Regions from separate parts of the Cupriavidus sp. DL-D2 genome, predicted to be linked through region 1. Evidence: predicted binding sites of a transcription regulator. Region 1 holds the regulator's gene; the other holds the start of a gene.
The links. The regulator sigma-54, encoded in region 1, starts transcription at its own class of promoters, with help from an activator protein. The targets are predictions, from matches to a motif close to TGGCANGNAANCTGCTTT.
Positions count from the first base shown of each region.

Region 2: ABDB81_RS17675 (ammonium transporter) is a predicted target of sigma-54. The motif match lies at 2,862-2,879, and genes of this name have one in related genera.

Region 1 covers NZ_JBDKXK010000004.1:155,303-166,133, forward strand. The annotation lists gene hprK (HPr(Ser) kinase/phosphatase) at 40-1,011, opposite strand; gene ptsN (PTS IIA-like nitrogen regulatory protein PtsN) at 1,070-1,525, opposite strand; gene raiA (ribosome-associated translation inhibitor RaiA) at 2,006-2,359, opposite strand; gene ABDB81_RS03660 (RNA polymerase factor sigma-54) at 2,410-3,891, opposite strand; gene lptB (LPS export ABC transporter ATP-binding protein) at 4,025-4,825, opposite strand; gene lptA (lipopolysaccharide transport periplasmic protein LptA) at 4,857-5,516, opposite strand; gene lptC (LPS export ABC transporter periplasmic protein LptC) at 5,584-6,213, opposite strand; gene ABDB81_RS03680 (KpsF/GutQ family sugar-phosphate isomerase) at 6,216-7,199, opposite strand; gene ABDB81_RS03685 (monovalent cation:proton antiporter family protein) at 7,367-9,346, shown strand; gene ABDB81_RS03690 (adenine phosphoribosyltransferase) at 9,496-10,068, shown strand; gene ABDB81_RS03695 (Na/Pi cotransporter family protein) at 10,232-10,831, shown strand, end outside.
Region 2 covers NZ_JBDKXK010000031.1:21,451-28,495, forward strand. The annotation lists gene ABDB81_RS17665 (Bcr/CflA family multidrug efflux MFS transporter) at 1-505, shown strand, start outside; gene ABDB81_RS17670 (mechanosensitive ion channel family protein) at 522-1,388, opposite strand; gene ABDB81_RS17675 (ammonium transporter) at 1,618-2,820, opposite strand; gene ABDB81_RS17680 (HU family DNA-binding protein) at 3,412-3,693, shown strand; gene ABDB81_RS17685 (acyl-CoA thioesterase) at 3,853-4,341, shown strand; gene ABDB81_RS17690 (CreA family protein) at 4,377-4,817, shown strand; gene ABDB81_RS17695 (class I adenylate-forming enzyme family protein) at 4,865-6,628, opposite strand; gene ABDB81_RS17700 (SDR family oxidoreductase) at 6,713-7,045, opposite strand, start outside.

The sequences.
Region 1 (10,831 bases):
GAAGCGGGCGTTTGCGGGAAAGCGATGTTCGGAAAATGCCTAGAGCAACCGGCCCTGTCCGCGTGACACCACATCGGCTTGCATGGCCGCGCGCTGCCGGTCCATGAAGTCGCGCAGCGTGTCGATGCCGCGCAGGCGCAGTATCGTGTTGCGCACGGCGGCTTCCACCAGCACGGCGAGATTTCGACCGGCTGCCACCTGGATCTTCACCATGTGGATGGGCAGGCCGAGCACGTCGAGGTATTGCGAATCCAGCGGCAGGCGCTCGAACTCGCCATCGTTGCGGCGGACGAGTTGAACCACGAGCTTGATCTTCATTTTCCGGCGTACGGCCGTTTCACCGAAGATCGTCTTGATATCGAGCAGGCCAAGGCCGCGCACTTCGAGCAGGTTCTGCAGCAGCGGCGGGCAGCGACCCTCGATGAAGTCTGGACCCAGCCGCACGAAATCCACGGCATCGTCGGCCACGAGGCCATGGCCGCGCGAAATCAGTTCGAGGCCCAGTTCGCTCTTGCCCAGGCCCGATTCGCCCATGATCAGCACGCCCATGCCGAGGATGTCGAGGAACACGCCGTGCATCGTCACGCGCGGTGCCGAGATACGCGACAGGTACAGGCGCAGGTGATCGATCACGGCCGCCGACGATACCGGCGTGGTGAACAGCGGCGTGGACGAACGCGTGCAGCGCAGTTCGAGGTCGGGCGGCGGCTCCATGCCGTCGGCGATGACCAGGAAGGGCGGCTCGAGCAGGATCAGCTCGCCCATCTGACGCTTGCGCGGCTCGTCGTCGAGACGCTGGTAATAAAGGATTTCGGGTTTGCCGAGCACCTGGATCCGGTTCGGGTGGATCAGGTTCAAGTGGCCCACGAGGTCCGCCGCGGAGGTGGCTTCACGCGCGAACTCGACATCGAAGGCGCGGTCCGCACCTTCAAGGCCGGCGACCCACGACAGTTTGATGTCTGCTGCGTTGTCGTCGAAGATCGACTGCGAGGTGACGCCGGTGAGTTCCATGCGGGATGACTTTCAGGAGGGGCGGTAGGACAGTGGGCTGCGGCGGGCGATTCCGGCGTTAGGGATGCCAGTCCGATAGCAACTGGTGGACGGCTTCCGGCGTGGGGAGCGTCGCCAGCCCTTCGCGCATTTCGCGGTCCGACAGCAACTGGGCAATTTCGGAAAGAATTTCCAGATGCTGCTGCGTGGCCTGCTCGGGCACCAGCAGGAAGATCAACAGCGAGACCGGCTTGCCATCGGGCGATTCGAACGGGATGGGTTCCGCCAGGCGCATGAAGCCCGCCAGCGGCTGCTTCAGGCCCTTGATGCGGCCGTGCGGAATGGCAACTCCAGCGCCAAGCCCGGTGGAACCCAGGGACTCGCGCGCAAAGAGGTTGTCGGTAACAGTGGCCCGCGCCACGCCATGGTTGTTCTCGAACAGGAGCCCGGCTTGCTCGAAGACCCGCTTCTTGCTGGTGACGGTGACGTCGAGATGGATGTTGCCAGGTGGCAGCAGTTTGGCCAAACGATTCATGGGCGATGCACGAGAAGTCCGAGTGACAAGCCGGCGCGCATGGACCGGCCCGCCGAGTTGGGGGCAATCAGGATATTGAGGTGCCAGTCGCCCGCATTGGAGCGTCCGGCCATTATAGAGCAGGGCTGCCACGCACTTGTGCGCTGCAGCGTCGCGCCTGCGGACTTCCGCCGCGAGGTCGTCGACCGGTTTGCCCACCCGAAATGCTGCCCGACCCGTGCGCCTGCAGGGCGCACCGCCGGTTCCGCATGACGGGACCGTTCTGCCTGTGATTTGTGGTGCAGCATACACCGACATGCGAGAGATGCGAACACCTTCGGTGTATCAATTCGTCGCTTAGTGGTGTCGAGGTAACGCGTGAGGAATGGAAAGTTGTGCGGCAACCGGACGCCCCATCAAAAAAGCCGCGCAGATGCGCGGCTTTGCTCTCTTCCTGTCAGTCCTCTCAGGACAACTGAAACTGTCGTTTCGTTGCGCTGGTTATTGTTGCTGTAGCTGCGCTTCGGCCATCTGGTACTTGACCGCCTCGCGGTCATGCCCTTGCACGCGATCCTTGTAGCGGATCACCTGGCGGTCGAGCTTGTCGACCAGACAGTCGATCGCCGCGTACAGGTCTTCATGATGGGCTTCGACGAAGATGTCCTTGCCTTTGAGGTGCAGATTGATTTCCGCGTACTGACGCTTGTCCTTTTCCTTGTGATTGTCGACTGATAGCAGCACGCTTACGCCAATGACCTGATCGAAATGTCTGACAATTCGCTCCAGTTTCGTTTCCACATACTCACGCAGCGGGGGCGTGATGTCGAGGTGGTGTCCACTGATCTTGAAGTTCATAGCGCTTCTCCTTCTGAAAGAGCCGCACCAGGCAGGCGGTTACGGCTCGGCTACAAAGACTTGCGGAGATTCACTGCGGGGATTTTCAATGCTTCGCGATATTTCGCCACCGTGCGGCGTGCGACCACAAAGCCCTGTTCGCCCAGCAGTTCGGCGATGCGGCTGTCGGAAAGAGGATTCCTGGGGTCTTCGGCTCCTATCAGTTGCTTGATCAGCGCGCGTATAGCCGTGGATGAGGCCGCGCCACCCGTCTCCGTGGAGACGTGGCTTCCGAAGAAGTACTTCAACTCGAAAGTACCCATCGGCGTGGCCATGTACTTGTTCGTTGTGACCCGGGAAATGGTCGACTCGTGTAAACCCAGTGTATCGGCAATTTCACGCAAAACCAAGGGGCGCATCGCGATTTCCCCGTGCGAGAAAAAGTTCTTTTGACGCTCCACAATCGCCTGCGACACCCGCAGGATCGTATCGAATCGTTGCTGGATGTTCTTGATGAGCCACCGTGCTTCCTGCAGCTTTTGCTGCAGTCCGGCAGCCCCTGCCTCGCCCTTCGCACCGCGCAGAATCTGCGCGTACATATCGTTGATGCGCAGGCGCGGCATCACGTCCGGATTGAGCTGCGCGATCCATCCGCTGCCGCTCTTGCGTACAAACACATCCGGCACCACGAAGTCCGCTTCCGGACGGCTGTACGCGTGTCCTGGATACGGTGCGAGGGAGCGGATCAATTCGTGCGCAGCCTTCAATGCTATTTCGTCCACCTGCAGGGCTTTCTTGAGCCGGGTGTAATCCCGTACGGCCAGCAGTTCCAGATGATGATTGACGATAGTCAGCGCCAGTTCGCGCTGCGGGTGCTTCAACCGCTTCAACTGCAAACTCAGGCACTCCGCAGCGTTCCGTGCCCCGACACCGGGTGGATCGAAGCTCTGCAGCAGCGTAAGTATCGCCTGCACCTCATCCACTTCGAACTCGAGTTCTTCCGGGAGTTCCGAACAAATTTCCTCGAGCGAGGCGCTCAGGTAACCGTCGTCGTCGAGCGACTCGATCAGGAAAATGGCCAGGCCCTTGTCGCGCACCGAGATCTTGAGTGGCGTGAGCTGCTCCATGAGGAACTCGCGCAGCGTCGGATCGGCGTCGCGCAGTTGCATCGGCGTCTTCTCGTCTTCGTCGCCTTGCGGGCGTCGCGCGAAGTCGTCGAGGCTCCAGTCGTTGCCGTAGTCCTCGCTGCCGGTATCGTTGTAGTTTTCCTCTTCGCCACCCGCCGCGCCATCGGCACGTTCGGTGCCGTTGGCCTGGGGTTCGGCCGGTGCGGGTGCCGGTGCGGTCTGGAGGTTGACCGAGCCGTCCGCGGCCACGCGCAGCGGACTATCCAGCCAGTCGTTCTCGCGCTCGAGCAACGGATTTTCCGTCAGCGCCTGCTCCACTTCCTGCTGCAGTTCCAGCGTGGAAAGCTGCAACAGCCGGATCGACTGTTGCAGCTGCGGGGTCAGGGCCAGATGCTGGGAGAGGCGGAGCTGAAGCGAAGGTTTCATGCGACCTATTCTATGCGCATCTTTCCGTTGTTGGAACGGAATTTGCTAGAACCTATCGCCCAACCTTGCGTGATCGGAAACGGCTTTGGAAAAACGGTGTGCAGCGTGGGCAGAAATTGCCGCACCGCACGCATCACATGCGGAAATTCTCGCCCAGATAGACGCGGCGCACAGATTCGTTGGCGATGATTTCCTCTGGCAGGCCGGATGCCAGCACCGTACCTTCGCTGATGATGTACGCGTGGTCGCAGATGCCCAGCGTCTCGCGAACATTGTGGTCGGTAATCAGCACGCCAATGTTGCGGGCCTTCAGGAAACTCACGATCCGCTGGATTTCGCCCACGGCGATAGGGTCCACACCGGCAAACGGTTCGTCCAGCAGGATGAAACGCGGCGACGACGCGAGCGCGCGGGCAATTTCCACCCGGCGGCGCTCACCGCCCGACAACGACAGTGCCGGGTTGTTGCGCAGGTGCGCGATCTGCAGGTCGTCCAGCAGGGAGTCGAGCCGGCGGTCGATCTCGGCCTTGGTCAGCGACTTGCCGTTTTCCACCTGCAACTCCAGCACGGCGCGGATGTTTTCCTCGACGTTGAGCTTGCGGAAGACCGACGCTTCCTGCGGCAGATAGGACAGGCCCATGCGCGCGCGCTCGTGGATCGCAAGGCCGCTGATGTGCTTGTCGTCCAGCACGATGTCGCCTTCGTCGAGTGCCACCAGCCCCACGATCATGTAGAACGATGTGGTCTTGCCCGCGCCGTTCGGACCCAGCAGGCCCACCACTTCGCCGCTCTTCACGTCAAGCGAGACATCCTTGACCACCGTGCGCGTACCGTAACGCTTCTTCAGATGGCGGACGACCAGCGTGCTGCTGTCGGTGCGGACGCTCGCAGCGGAAGAGGCGGCAGGGGAGGCGAGGGTGGCGGAGTCGTTCATCGGATACGGAGGCGATAGAAGGGGCTGTGTTTCAGGGCTTGGCCGGGGCCGTGGACGGCTTCAGGTCCAGCGGGGCGCCGCTCGCGGCGGGGGCGCTGGCATCGGCGCGCGGCGACAGCACGGCGCGTACGCGGCCCGACGGGTTGCCCGCGGTGGTGTTGTTGTCGCCGCCGGTGGCGGTGTAGTACTCGTTGCGGCTGTCATAGGTGATCACGGCGCCGCGGATTTCGTCGAGGATCTTGGCGCCGACGCCCGAGACACGTGCAGCGCGTGCGTGGCCGATCAGCTTGTTGACCTCGGTCTTGCCATCGTATTCGATGCGGTCGCCCCAGCCGTCGATGTATTCGTCCACGCCGTCGCGCTTCTGGCGGATGTACGCCTGGCGGCCCGGCTTGGACGTGGCAATGGCGTACTGGTAGCCCTCGGGGTCCGTGCGCAGTTCGGCAGCGTCGGATTTCAGCACCATCGTGCCCTTGGTCAGCACCACGTTGCCGGTGAGGGTGTAGATCTGCTTGACGTCATCGTAGCTGGCATTGTCCGCTTCGAGCACGAGGGGCTTGGCCTGGTCCGCGCGCTCGGCAAAAGCGGGCTGGACCATGCTCATGGCGAGCGCGAGTCCGAGGGCGGCTAGGGCCGTCAATCGGGCGGGCGCCGGGCGGCGACAGGACGATGTCGACAGGGATGCAGTCATGTTTGGCAAATGATGAGATAGGGAAGGCGGCCAGGCGATGCGGCAGGACGAGCCTGCCAGCTGGGTGTCACTGGGTCCTGGCCTGCCCCTGCGGCGGGTTCATGACGATCGTGCCGCGTACGTTGCCCAGCAATTGTACTTCGCGGGTGACGTTGTTGAAGATCAGCCCGTTGGCCGTCATGACCGAAGGTCCGCGCGTCAGCTCCACGTTCTTGTCTGTCTTGACGATGTCGTCATTGACGAGCAGCTGGAAGTATTGCGACGTGGCGGTCATGCGCGGATCCTTCGACGGATCCACGCCGGCCTGCCGCACGATCACGGCGTTGCCGTAAAGGTCGATGATCGTGCCCTCGGCGTTCATGACGCCGCGATTGGCGTTGGCGGTCACGGGCGGGCGGTCCGGCTGGAAGGCACGCATGGCCGGCTTGGTCACGTCGTAGGTCTGGTCATCCTCGAAGTGGACCATCTTCACTCCGGTGAAGCGGATCTTGGTCGTGCCATCCGCAGCCAGTTCCGTGGCCGAGAACCGTTCCATCCAGTAGTCCGGTTCGTGGCGCTTGGTGCGTGACTGGTCTGTGCCGGTGCTCGGCGAGTTCAGTTGGACGAGCCAGAACGTGCTGCCGGCGACGATGGCCATCAGCAGCAGCGGCAACAGCCGCATGACCACACCCGTGAGTCTGGACAGGAAGTCCGGCATGTTCAGATGACCTTGGCACGCGTAAGGTCATGGATGTGCAAGGCACCGACCAGGCGGCCATCGTTGTCGACGACGAGCAACTGGTTGATGCGGTTTGCTTCCATGACCTGCACCGCTTCCACCGCGAGCTGGTCCTGGTTGACCATGCGCGGGTTGCGGTGCATGACCTCGCCGATGGGCACGGTCTTCCAGTCGGTAGAGGTCTCCAGCAGGCGGCGCAGGTCGCCGTCGGTGAACACGCCCACGGCGCGGCCCTCCGGGTCGACGACCGCCGTCATGGCCATGCCCTTGCGCGTGATTTCCATCAGTGCCTGGGCCAGCGGCGTGGTCTCGCGGACTTCCGGCACGGCGTTGCCCGAGCGCATGACGTCGCGCACATGAGTCAGCAGCTTGCGGCCGAGCGCGCCGCCCGGGTGCGAGCGGGCAAAATCTTCCTCGCCGAAGCCGCGCGCGTCGAGCACGGCCACGGCCAGCGCGTCGCCCAGCGCCAGTGCGGCGGTGGTGCTGGCCGTCGGCGCCAGGTTCAGCGGGCAGGCTTCCTGTGCCACGGCGCCATCGAGATGGGCGTCGGACAGCTTGGCCAGGTTCGATTCCGGGTTGCCGGTAATAGAGATCAGGCTGGCGCCAATCCGCTTGACGATCGGGATGATCGACAGTAGTTCGGCGGTCTCACCGGAATTGGAGAATGCGATCAGGACGTCGTCCCGCGTGATCATGCCGAGGTCGCCGTGGCTGGCCTCAGCGGGGTGCACGAAGAACGAGGGCGTGCCGGTGGAAGCCAGCGTGGCCGCCACCTTGCGGCCGATGTGGCCGGACTTGCCGATACCGGAGACGACCACGCGGCCCGTGCAGCCGAGAATGATCTCGACGGCCTTCGCGAAGGCGGGCGTCAGGCGTCCGGCCAGCGCCGAAACGGCGTCTGCCTCGATCTGGAGAGTGTGGCGAGCGAGCGCGAGTGCTCGATTCGCATCGAAATTGGCTATCATGGCGCTGGAGTATACCAACGAATGCGATGGCGTCTGGCCCGGCTTTCCGGCCTTCTGGCTGAGACGACCGCCGCACTTGCCGTCGTTTGCCGTCTTTTGCCGGCGGGGTGCAGAGCCGGTCGTGGCGCGTGCCCGGCCGGATAGCTGAAGCCCTTCAAGCCCGCCGAATGCATTCTCCGCTGGAACTGACCCTCGTGCTGCTGGCCGCCGCCGTCCTCGGCGTGGTGGCCTTCCGCATGCTGCAACTGCCGCCCATGCTGGGCTATCTGGCAGTGGGCATCCTCATCGGTCCCCATGCGCTAGGGCTGGCCAGCGACACCGCCCAGACCAAATATCTGGCGGAATTTGGCGTCGTCTTCCTGATGTTTTCGATTGGGCTGGAGTTCAGCCTGAGCAAACTTCACGCGATGAAGCGGCTGGTATTCGGGTTGGGCGGCTCTCAAGTGATGCTTTCATTGCTTGCGGTGATTCCGGCCAGCTGGATGTTCAACTGGCTGTTTCCGCTGTCCTGGCAGGCATCGGTGGCGCTGGGCGGCGCGCTGGCGATGTCTTCGACGGCCATTGTCGTGAAGATGATGTCCGAGCGGATGGAGCTGGAGAGCGAGCACGGCCGCAACATCATCAGCGTGCTGCTGTTCCAGGACCTGGCCGTGGTGCCGCTGCTGATCATCATCCCGGCGCTGTCCCGGGACCCCGGCGACCTGGCCTGGGCGCTGGGGCTGGCCACGGTCAAGATCGTCGTGGCGCTGGGCGTGATCTTTTTCCTGGGCCAGCGGTTGATGAGCCGCTGGTTCCACATCGTGGCGGCGCGCCGGTCGCAGGAACTGTTCATGCTGAACCTGCTGCTGGTCACGCTGGGCATGGCCGCGCTGACCGAGCGGCTGGGCCTGTCGATGGCGCTCGGCGCGTTCATGGCGGGGATGCTGATTTCCGAGACGCCGTATCGCCACCAGGTGGAGGAAGACATCAAGCCCTTCCGCGATGTGCTGCTGGGGCTGTTCTTCGTCACGATCGGCATGCTGCTGAACATCCGGGTGGTGATCGACCATATCTGGCTGGTGCTGGCCCTGCTGGTGGTGCCGATCCTGTTCAAGCTGCTGCTGATCACCGGGCTGGCGCGGCTGTTCGGTTCGCGGCCCGGTGTGGCCATCCGTACCGGGCTGGGTCTCGCACAGGCCGGTGAATTCGGATTCGTGCTGCTGAACCAGATCGACGGCATGGGGTTGGTGGACCCGGTGCTGATCCAGGTGATCCTGGCCTCGATGCTGCTGTCGATGCTGGCCGCGCCGTTCCTGATCCAGTACAGCGACAAGATTGTGCTGCGCTTTGCCGCCAACGAATGGCTGATGCAGTCGCTGAACATGACCCGCATCGCCGCGCAGAGCCTGCAGACCGAGAAGCACGCCATCATCTGCGGCTACGGGCGCAGCGGGCAGAACCTGGCGCATATGCTGGAGCGGGAAGGCATTACCTATGTGGCGCTGGACCTCGACCCCGACCGCGTGCGCGAGGCTGCGGCGGCGGGCGACACCGTGGTCTATGGCGACGCGGGCCGCAGGGAATCGCTGATCGCGGCGGGTATCCATCGTGCGGCGCTGGTGGTGATCACCTATGCCAACACGCAATCGGCGGTGAAGGTGCTGCACCATGTGCAGGAGCTGGAGCCGGCCTTGCCCGTCATCGTGCGGACCGTGGACGATTCCGAACTCGATACGCTGCAGAAGGCCGGTGCCACCGAGGTGGTGCCGGAGATCATCGAGGGCAGCCTGATGCTGGCCTCGCATGCGCTGGTGCTGCTGGGCGTGCCGATGCGCCGCGTGGTGCGTGGGGTGCAGCAGGCGCGCGACGCGCGCTACAGCCTGCTGCGCGGCTACTTCCACGGGCGCGACGACGAAGAAGACATGGTCGAACGCGATACGGTGCGGCTGCACTCGGTTTCGCTCGGCCCCGAGCACACCGCGGTGGGCCGCCGGCTTGGCACGCTGGGGCTGGAGCGGATTGGCGTGGAGGTGACGGCGGTGCGCCGACGTGGCATCCGCGCATTCGATCCGCAACCTGAAACGGTGCTGGAGCCTGGCGATATCGTCGTGCTGCGCGGCACACCGGAAGCGCTGGAATCGGCCGAGGACCGGCTGACCCGCCAGTAGCGGGCGGGGCCGCCGCGCCGTGTGCCGCCGGCTGCATGCGGAAGCTTCTGCGTGGCATCGCACTGCTGTATGGTTACGGCTGGCCGAAACAGGCGGCGGACAAAAGCGACGCGGCCGGCCGCACCAGATCCAACCCAGACAGATTCCCCATGCCCGATTCCCTCATCCAGTCCCCCGACCTCGGCAATGTCACCGGCTACCTCCGTGACCGCATCCGCACCGTGCCGGACTGGCCCCAGCCAGGCGTGATGTTCCGCGACATCACGCCGCTGCTGCAGAACCCCAAGACGTTGCGCGTGCTGATCGACGTGTTCGTGCATCGCTACATGGACCAGCAGTTGGACCTCGTGGCCGGTATCGACGCACGCGGCTTCATTCTCGGCTCGATCATCGCGTACGAACTGAACCTCGGTTTCGTGCCGATCCGCAAGAAGGGCAAGCTGCCGTTCCAGACCGTGGCCGAAGAGTACGAACTCGAATATGGCAGCGCCACCGTGGAAATCCATGCCGACGCCTGCAAGTCCGGCGACCGCGTGTTGCTGGTGGACGACCTGATTGCCACGGGCGGCACGATGATGGCTGGCCGCAAGCTGCTGGAGCGCCTGGGTGCCACGGTCGTGGAGGGTGCCGCCATTGTCGACCTGCCCGAACTGGGCGGCTCGAAGCTACTGCATGCCAGCGGCCTGCCGCTGTTCACGGTGTGCGATTTCTCCGGTCACTGAGTCGGCGTTTCCAGGCCCTTGCGGCCCGTTGCAGGGTTGCCGTCGTCCATTTGCCCCGTGCCCATGCGGGGCGCATAATGCCCCATTGATATAACAATGGCGATGACCGGGCGGCGCGCCCTCGCTTCTGCCCAGCCGGCACCGGTCACGAAAGGGACGCACCATGGGCGTTTTGCTTCATCTTCTCTCCGGCGTGGCGTTGCTCGTCTGGGGTACCAACATCGTCAAGGTCGGCATCCTGCGCGTGTACGGCGCCAACCTGCGCCACGTGCTGTCGGTCAGCGTCTCCAACCGCTTCAAGGCATTCCTGGCCGGTCTCGGTGTGACCGGGCTCGTGCAGAGCAGCAATGCCACCGCCGTCATCGTCAGTTCCTTCGTGGGCCAGGGTTTGATCGCCGTGGCGCCAGCATTGGCCATCATGCTGGGCGCCAACGTGGGCACGGCGCTGATGGTGCAGGTCTTCTCGCTCGACCTTTCCTGGTTGTCGCCGTTGCTGATCTTCGTTGGCGTCATCCTGCACCTGACGTGGAAGGGCAACAAGCCGGGCCACGTGGGTCGCGTGCTGATCGGGCTGGGTCTGATCACGCTGGCGCTGGAACTGATTTCGATCGCTACGCGCCCCGTGGTGCAGGCGGCCGGTGTGAAGGTGCTGTTCAGCTCGCTGACCGGCGACGCGGCGCTGGACATGCTGGTGGGCGCGTTCCTGACCATCCTCTGCTATTCCAGCCTGGCCGTGGTGCTGTTCTGCGGCGCGCTGGCTTCT
Region 2 (7,045 bases), on a different contig from region 1:
CGCGGGCTCGCCGTTTGTGCTGATCGAACTGCATGGCATCGATCCCTCCCACTACGGCTTTGTCTTTGGCGCGAATGCGTTCGGCCTGATCGCGATGTCGCAGGTCAACGCACGACTGGTGCGTGCACGCGCGCTCGATGACATATTGCGTACGGCCCTGTTTGCACCGTGCATCGCGGGCCTGGTGCTGGCCGCGACGGCGCTGCTCGGTCTCGCTTCATTGCCGGTGCTGCTGTGCTGCTTCTTCGTGTTTCTCGCCGGACTTGGCTGCATCACGCCCAATGCTTCGGCATTGGCACTGTCGCGTCAGAGCCATCGCGCAGGCACGGCCTCGGCGCTGATGGGTACGCTGCAATTCGGCTTCGGCACGATAGCGGGCGCGGCAGTCAGCGTCTGGCACGACGGCACGGCGTTGCCGCTGGCCGTCGTGATGGCGATCTGTGGAAGCGGCGCCGTCCTGCTGCGCCTGTATGGACGAGCTGGCCTGCAGCCGCAACCTCACTGACGACTTCGGGCGGGATTCAGGCCGCCTGGTTGGCGGGTTGCGCAGGCGCCATCGGCACGGCTGGCGAGTTCTGCATGACCACGACCTGTGCCGGCATCGGCGCGGCAAATCCGGCCTGGCCAAACGTGTCGCGAATCGTGCGGTTGGTATCGAAATAGACCTGCCAGTAGTGATCGTTATGGCAGAACGGCCGGACGGCCAGCACGGGCCCCACGAGCGTGAATTCAAGGATCTCGACTTCCACGGCTGGGTCAGGCAGCACGTTGGGAATCGCGGCAATCTTTTCCTTGAGCAGCGCGGTGGCCGCTGCCACATCGGTGGAGCCGGCCAGTTGCGCTTTCAGTTCCACGCGCCGGAACGCATTGGCCGTGAAGTTCTGGATCGTGTCCGAGAAAATCTTGTTGTTGCCGACCACGGTCATGACGTTGTCGGGGGTATTCATCGAGGTGGCGAACAGTCCGATCTCCACCACCGTGCCGGTGACGCCGCCGATGGTGACGAAGTCGCCGACCTTGAACGGCCGCAGTACCACCAGAAACGCGCCTGCTGCGAAGTTCGCCATCAGCCCTGACCATGCCATGCCGATGGCGACGCCCGCCGCAGCAATCAGTGCGGCAAACGTGGTGGTCTGGATGCCGAAGTAACCGAGGATGCCAATTACCAGCACCACGTTCAGCGTGACGGTGACAATCGATCCGACATAGCGCAGCAGGGTGGGATCGACGCTTTGCTTGGCCAGCGATTTCTGCACCAGCCGCACCACGAAATGAATCAGCCAGCGGCCCACGACCCAGAATGCCAGGGCAGCGAGAATCTTGACCCCGAATACTGTGGCGTAGCCGTAAATGATGTCGCGGATGCTTTGCAGCGAGGTGGTATCCATGAGACACGCTCCAGTTTTGACGGGCAGGAAAAAACCAGGGACGGCGAAAGAGAAAACGCTGTCGGGAATGTCAGGATTGCGAGACACGCCTGTTGCGGCGTTTGGGGAGGGGCAAGGGCATTATTGGACGCGCGGGCCCGAAAGTTCAAGTCAAACTTTGTGATGTCGGCGTTGCTGCGCGACCGGCGTTCAGCGCGATGTGCCGGTCGCGCGTGTCATCGGAAACGTCTTACCAGTTCGTCTCCCGCTCTGGCGTGGCCGAGATGCGGTGCAGGGTCAGGTCGGCGCCGTTGAATTCTTCCTCGGCATCGAGACGAATGCCGACGAACTTCTTCAGCGCGCCATAGACCAGCGTGCCGCCTACAACTGCCACGATGATGCCCGCCAGCGTGCCGGTGATCTGCGACACCAACGATACGCCGCCCATGCCGCCCAGCATGCGCGTGCCGAAGATGCCCGCCGCGATGCCGCCCCACGCGCCGCAGAGGCCGTGCAGCGGCCAGACGCCGAGCACATCGTCGATATGCCACTTGTTCTGCGCCAGCGTAAACAGATAGACGAACAGCAGTCCGGCCACCGCGCCGGTGACGAGCGCGCCAAGCGGATGCATGATGTCCGAGCCCGCGCAGACAGCCACCAGACCAGCCAGCGGGCCGTTATAGGAGAACCCAGGGTCATTGCGCCCGGCCGCCCACGCAGCCAGTGTGCCGCCGACCATCGCCATCAGCGAGTTGATGGCCACCAGACCGCTGATCTTGTCGATGGTCTGGGCGCTCATCACGTTGAAGCCGAACCAGCCCACGGCCAGCACCCATGCCCCAAGCGCCAGGAACGGAATGTTCGAAGGCGGATGCGCGCTGATGCGGCCATCCTTCTGATACCGGCCACGCCGCGCGCCAAGCAGCAGCACGGCGGGCAGGGCGATCCATCCGCCAACCGCATGCACGACCACCGAACCGGCAAAGTCATGGAAGGGCGCGCCAGTCACCGAGGCCAGCCAGTCCTGCAGCCCGAACCGGTTGTTCCAGACGATACCCTCGAAGAACGGATAGACAAATCCCACCAGCACGAACGTAGCCACCAGTTGCGGGTTGAACCTGGAGCGCTCGGCGATACCGCCGGAGATGATCGCCGGGATGGCCGCTGCGAAGGTGGCCAGGAAGAAGAACTTCACGAGTTCGTGGCCGTTCTTCTCCGCAAGCACTTCGGCACCGGAGAAAAACTGGACGCCGTAGGCGATCGTATAACCGATGAAGAAATAGGCCAGGGTTGAGACCGCAAAGTCGACCAGTATTTTCACCAGTGCATTGACCTGGTTTTTCTTCCGTACGGTGCCCAGTTCCAGGAACGCAAATCCAGCGTGCATGGCCAGCACCATGATTGCGCCGAGCAGGATGAACAGCGCATCCGTGCCAGTCTTCAGGTTATCCATCGTTATCTTTGCCCGATTTATGCTCGAAATGGGAGCAGCGATAAGCAATTTGCGTTCCTGAAAAGGCGGCAAAACGGGGAAATTCGCGCAAACACGGTGCGGAATGCACTGGGATGGCGCTCTTCAGCCGGGCTTCCGGACGGCATCGGCGCCGCTGACGCTGGAAAGGGAGGTGGTTATCCAGCAATGCGAGAGACCTTATGCGCCAGATTGACGCATTTGCGGCGATGCAGCAGACCCGAAAAGGTGCATGGAAATATCCTGCACCATCGTGATGCTTTGCGCTTGGGCGGAATAATCGAAGGCGGGGGAGCATATTATTGCTGACACGCCACTTTTTCGATCTATTCTCGGTTTCTCACCCAAGTGCGCCGTTCTTTACATGAAATTCAAATAATGTGATGTCGCGATCTGGGAAACAGAGGGGTAAAACGCCCGCTAAGTGTTGCCACAGAACGATTTGCGGCGGTTTTCGTTGCATTGGTGCCACTGGGGATTGCTCAAGCCTTAATGGGCAGATTAGACTGCGCCGATCGGACTTTTTGCCACTTGGCATAAGTCCGGTGACGACGACCAACAAGGGAAACAGCCATGAATAAAGGTGAACTGGTATCGGCCATCGCCGCGGAAGCAGAACTCAGCAATGCCGCCGCCGAGCGCGCGCTGAACGCTGCGCTGGACAGTATCAAGAAGGCAGTAGCCAAGGGTGACTCCGTCACGCTGGTGGGTTTTGGCAGCTTCAGCTCGGGCAAGCGTGCCGCCCGTACCGGTCGCAATCCGCGTACTGGTGAAACCATCAAGATCCCGGCAGCAAAGACGGTGAAGTTCTCCGCCGGCCAAGGTTTCAAGGACGCCGTGAACAAGAAGAAGTAAGCGCATCACGTCTGCGGAGTACAGAGAGCGGCCTGCGGGGCCGCTTTTCTTTTTTGTGCCGGGTCTCTTCTCGCGGAATTCCTATCTCTATTCGTGCCATTGCGAGGCGTGTCGCGTTACACTGCCCGCGCCTCAGGCTCGAATTCTGGATTTTCAGCGATGAACGATTTGTCCCACCAGCTTTCCATGACCGTGCTGATGACGCCGGACATGGCCAATTTCTCCGGCAATGTCCACGGCGGCACCATTCTGAAGTACCTGGACATGGTCGCGTATGCCTGCGCCAGCCGCTACGCCGGCCGCTACGTGGTGACGCTCTCGGTGGACCAGGTGATGTTCCGCCAGCCGATCCACGTAGGCGAACTCGTGACGTTCCTGGCCGCCGTCAACTTCACGGGCCGCAGCTCGATGGAGATCGGGATCAAGGTGGTGACGGAAAATATCCGCAGCAAGGTTGTGCGCCACACCAATAGCTGCTATTTCACGATGGTTGCCGTGGACGACAACGGTGCGCCCGCCGAGGTGCCGCCGCTGCAGCCGCGCGACGAAGTGGAGCGCCAGCGCTTCGAGGCCGCCAAGCAACGCCGCGCGCTGCGCCAGGAAATGGAACGCAGGCACGACGAGATCAAGGGAGCAACATCGGAATGAGCGTCAGGAACATCGTCAGGACTGGGCTGTGCGTCATGGTGGCGTGCTTTGCAGCCGCCGTCCATGCCGAGGAAATCGGCAGCGTATCGACGAATTTCCGCATGACGGGTTCCGACAAGGTCGTCATTGAGGCCTACGATGACCCGCAAGTGGACGGCGTGACGTGCTATGTCTCGCGGGCGCGCACCGGTGGTATCAAGGGCTCTCTCGGTATGGCCGAGGACCCGCCGGAGGCGTCGATTGCCTGCCGTCAGGTGGGCACCATCGCGTTCAAGGGCCCGCTGAAGGCACAGGAGGACGTGTTCTCCGAGCGCATGTCGATCCTGTTCAAGACGCTGCACGTGGTGCGTGCGGTGGACCGCAAGCGCAATACGCTGGTCTACCTGACGTATTCGGACCGCATCGTCAGTGGTAGCCCGCAGAATGCGGTGACGGCCGTGCCGGTGCCGGCGGGGACGCCGATCCCGGTGAAATAAGCGAGTCGAATGAGGGCGGACCCGAGAGCCCGCCCGACCCGCTGGACCTAATCGAACAGCTTGCGCAGGTTCGACTTCAAGATCTTCCCGTTCGGATTGCGCGGCAACATCTCGTCCAGCACGATGATCCGTACCGGCACCTTGAACCCCGCAATCCGCTCGCGCACAAACGCCTGTAGCTCGGTTTCGCTCGCCGCCATCCCCGGCTTGAGACTCACCACCGCGGCCGGTTCCTCTCCCAGCGTCCGGTGCGCGATGCCCACCACAGCGGCATCCATGATCGACGGATGCGCATACAGCGCGCTTTCCACCTCGATGCAGTAGATGTTTTCGCCACCGCGAATCAGCATGTCCTTCATGCGATCCACGATGTACACGAAGCCGTCTTCGTCGAGACGCGCCACGTCGCCAGTGCGCAACCAGCCGTCGGAAAACGTCTTGGCCGTGGCCTCGGGCTTGTTCCAGTAGCTGTGGACCACATTGGCGCCGCGCACCATCAACTCGCCAATCTCGCCCACGGGCAGCGCGTTGCCGAACCCGTCATCGATCTTCATCTCGCCGATTGGCAGGGACGGGCCGCTGCTATCTGCGCGATGCACGTATTCCTCGGCGCTGTGGCTCGTGAACGTGGCCGACGTTTCCGTCATGCCCCAGCCAATGCCTGGCGCAGCTTTTGGAAACGCTTCCTGGATGCGCCGCACCAGTTCCGGCGAAGCGGGCGCGCCACCGTAATGCATGTTCTCCAGCGACGACAGGTCAAAGGCTGCGCGTTGTGGATGTTCGATGATCTGCCATGCGATGGTAGGCACACCACCTGCCGAAGTGCACCGCTCGGTCTCGATCAGGCCCATGGCACGTAGCGTGTCCCACCGATGCATCAGCACGATCTTGCCGCCCACGGCCAGCGCGCCATTCAGGACCGACATGCAGCCCGTGACGTGGAAGAACGGCACGGCCAGTAGCGCGGCTTTCTGTGGCGCATTGGGGTCCGGTTCCGGCACGGGTTCGCCGCGCCGCAGCAGGTTGCGCAGCGGGCTGAACTGCCCGCAGACCGCTACCGAGCACGCGTTGCGATGGGTTCCCACGGCGCCCTTGGGCTTCCCGGTGGTGCCTGACGTGTAGAAGATCGTGGCATCGTCCTCGGGGTCGAGCGGGACGATGGGCAGCGATTGCGAGGGCAGGGTGCCCCACGTGCGGGATTCGCCAATCACTGAAGCCAGCGGCACGATGCGTGGATCGTCGAAGCTGGCATCCTCTGGCGCACGCGAGACATAGATGCGTTCCAGCGCGGGGCATTGCGGCAGGTGTTCGAGAATGCGGTCGAGCCGCTCGAAATCGACGATGGCGATCTTGCTGCCCGAGTCGGCCAGCCCATATTGCAGTTCGGGGCCGGTCCACCAGGCATTGAGCGGCGTGACGATGGCGCCGGTCAGCAGGCCTGCGTAGAAGGCCACGGGCCATTCAGGCAGGTTGCGCATGGCCACGGCCACGCGATCGCCGCGGTGCACACCGTCGCGCACAAGCTGATGCGCCAGCGCCGTGGCGGCAAGCACGAACGCGCGATAGCTGACGCGCTCCCCCTCATAGACCACGAAGGTGCGCTCGCCCCACGCGGCCGCTACCAAGAACAGGTCGCGCAGCGTGGGTGGCGCGTTCTTCCACACGGTGGTGGGCACGCCCCGGATCACGCGTGTTTCAGTTTCGAACGGCGCGCCAGGCGCAGTGAGCCGGGCGTGGGCCTCGGCAATCGACATGACCGGCCACTGGCCGGCAGGTGTTGCGTGTTGCGGTTGCTGCGGTTGATGCGACATGCATGGCCTCCCGCGAGAAACTGCCCATGAACGAGCGGGAGGGCAGCCGGGCGGCGGCCCTCCCCAGGTCACTCAGGTAACGACTCAGATTGTCACGCCACCGTCCACGACCATCGCCTGTCCGGTCATGAACGTGCTGGCTGCCGATGCCAGGAAGCATGCAGCACCGGCAATCTCCACCGGCTCGCCAATGCGGCGCAGCGGCGCGTTTTCCGTGGATTGCTTGTAGCGGACCGGATCTTCCCAAAGGGCGCGCGCGAAGTCCGTCTTGATCAGGCCCGGGGCGATGCAGTTCACGCGCACGTTGTGCGGCCCGAACTCCACGGCGAGGTTGCGGGCGAGCTGGAAGTCGGCGGCCTTCGAGACGTTGTAGACGCCAATCGTAGGCGACCCACGCAGGCCGCCAATGGACGACAC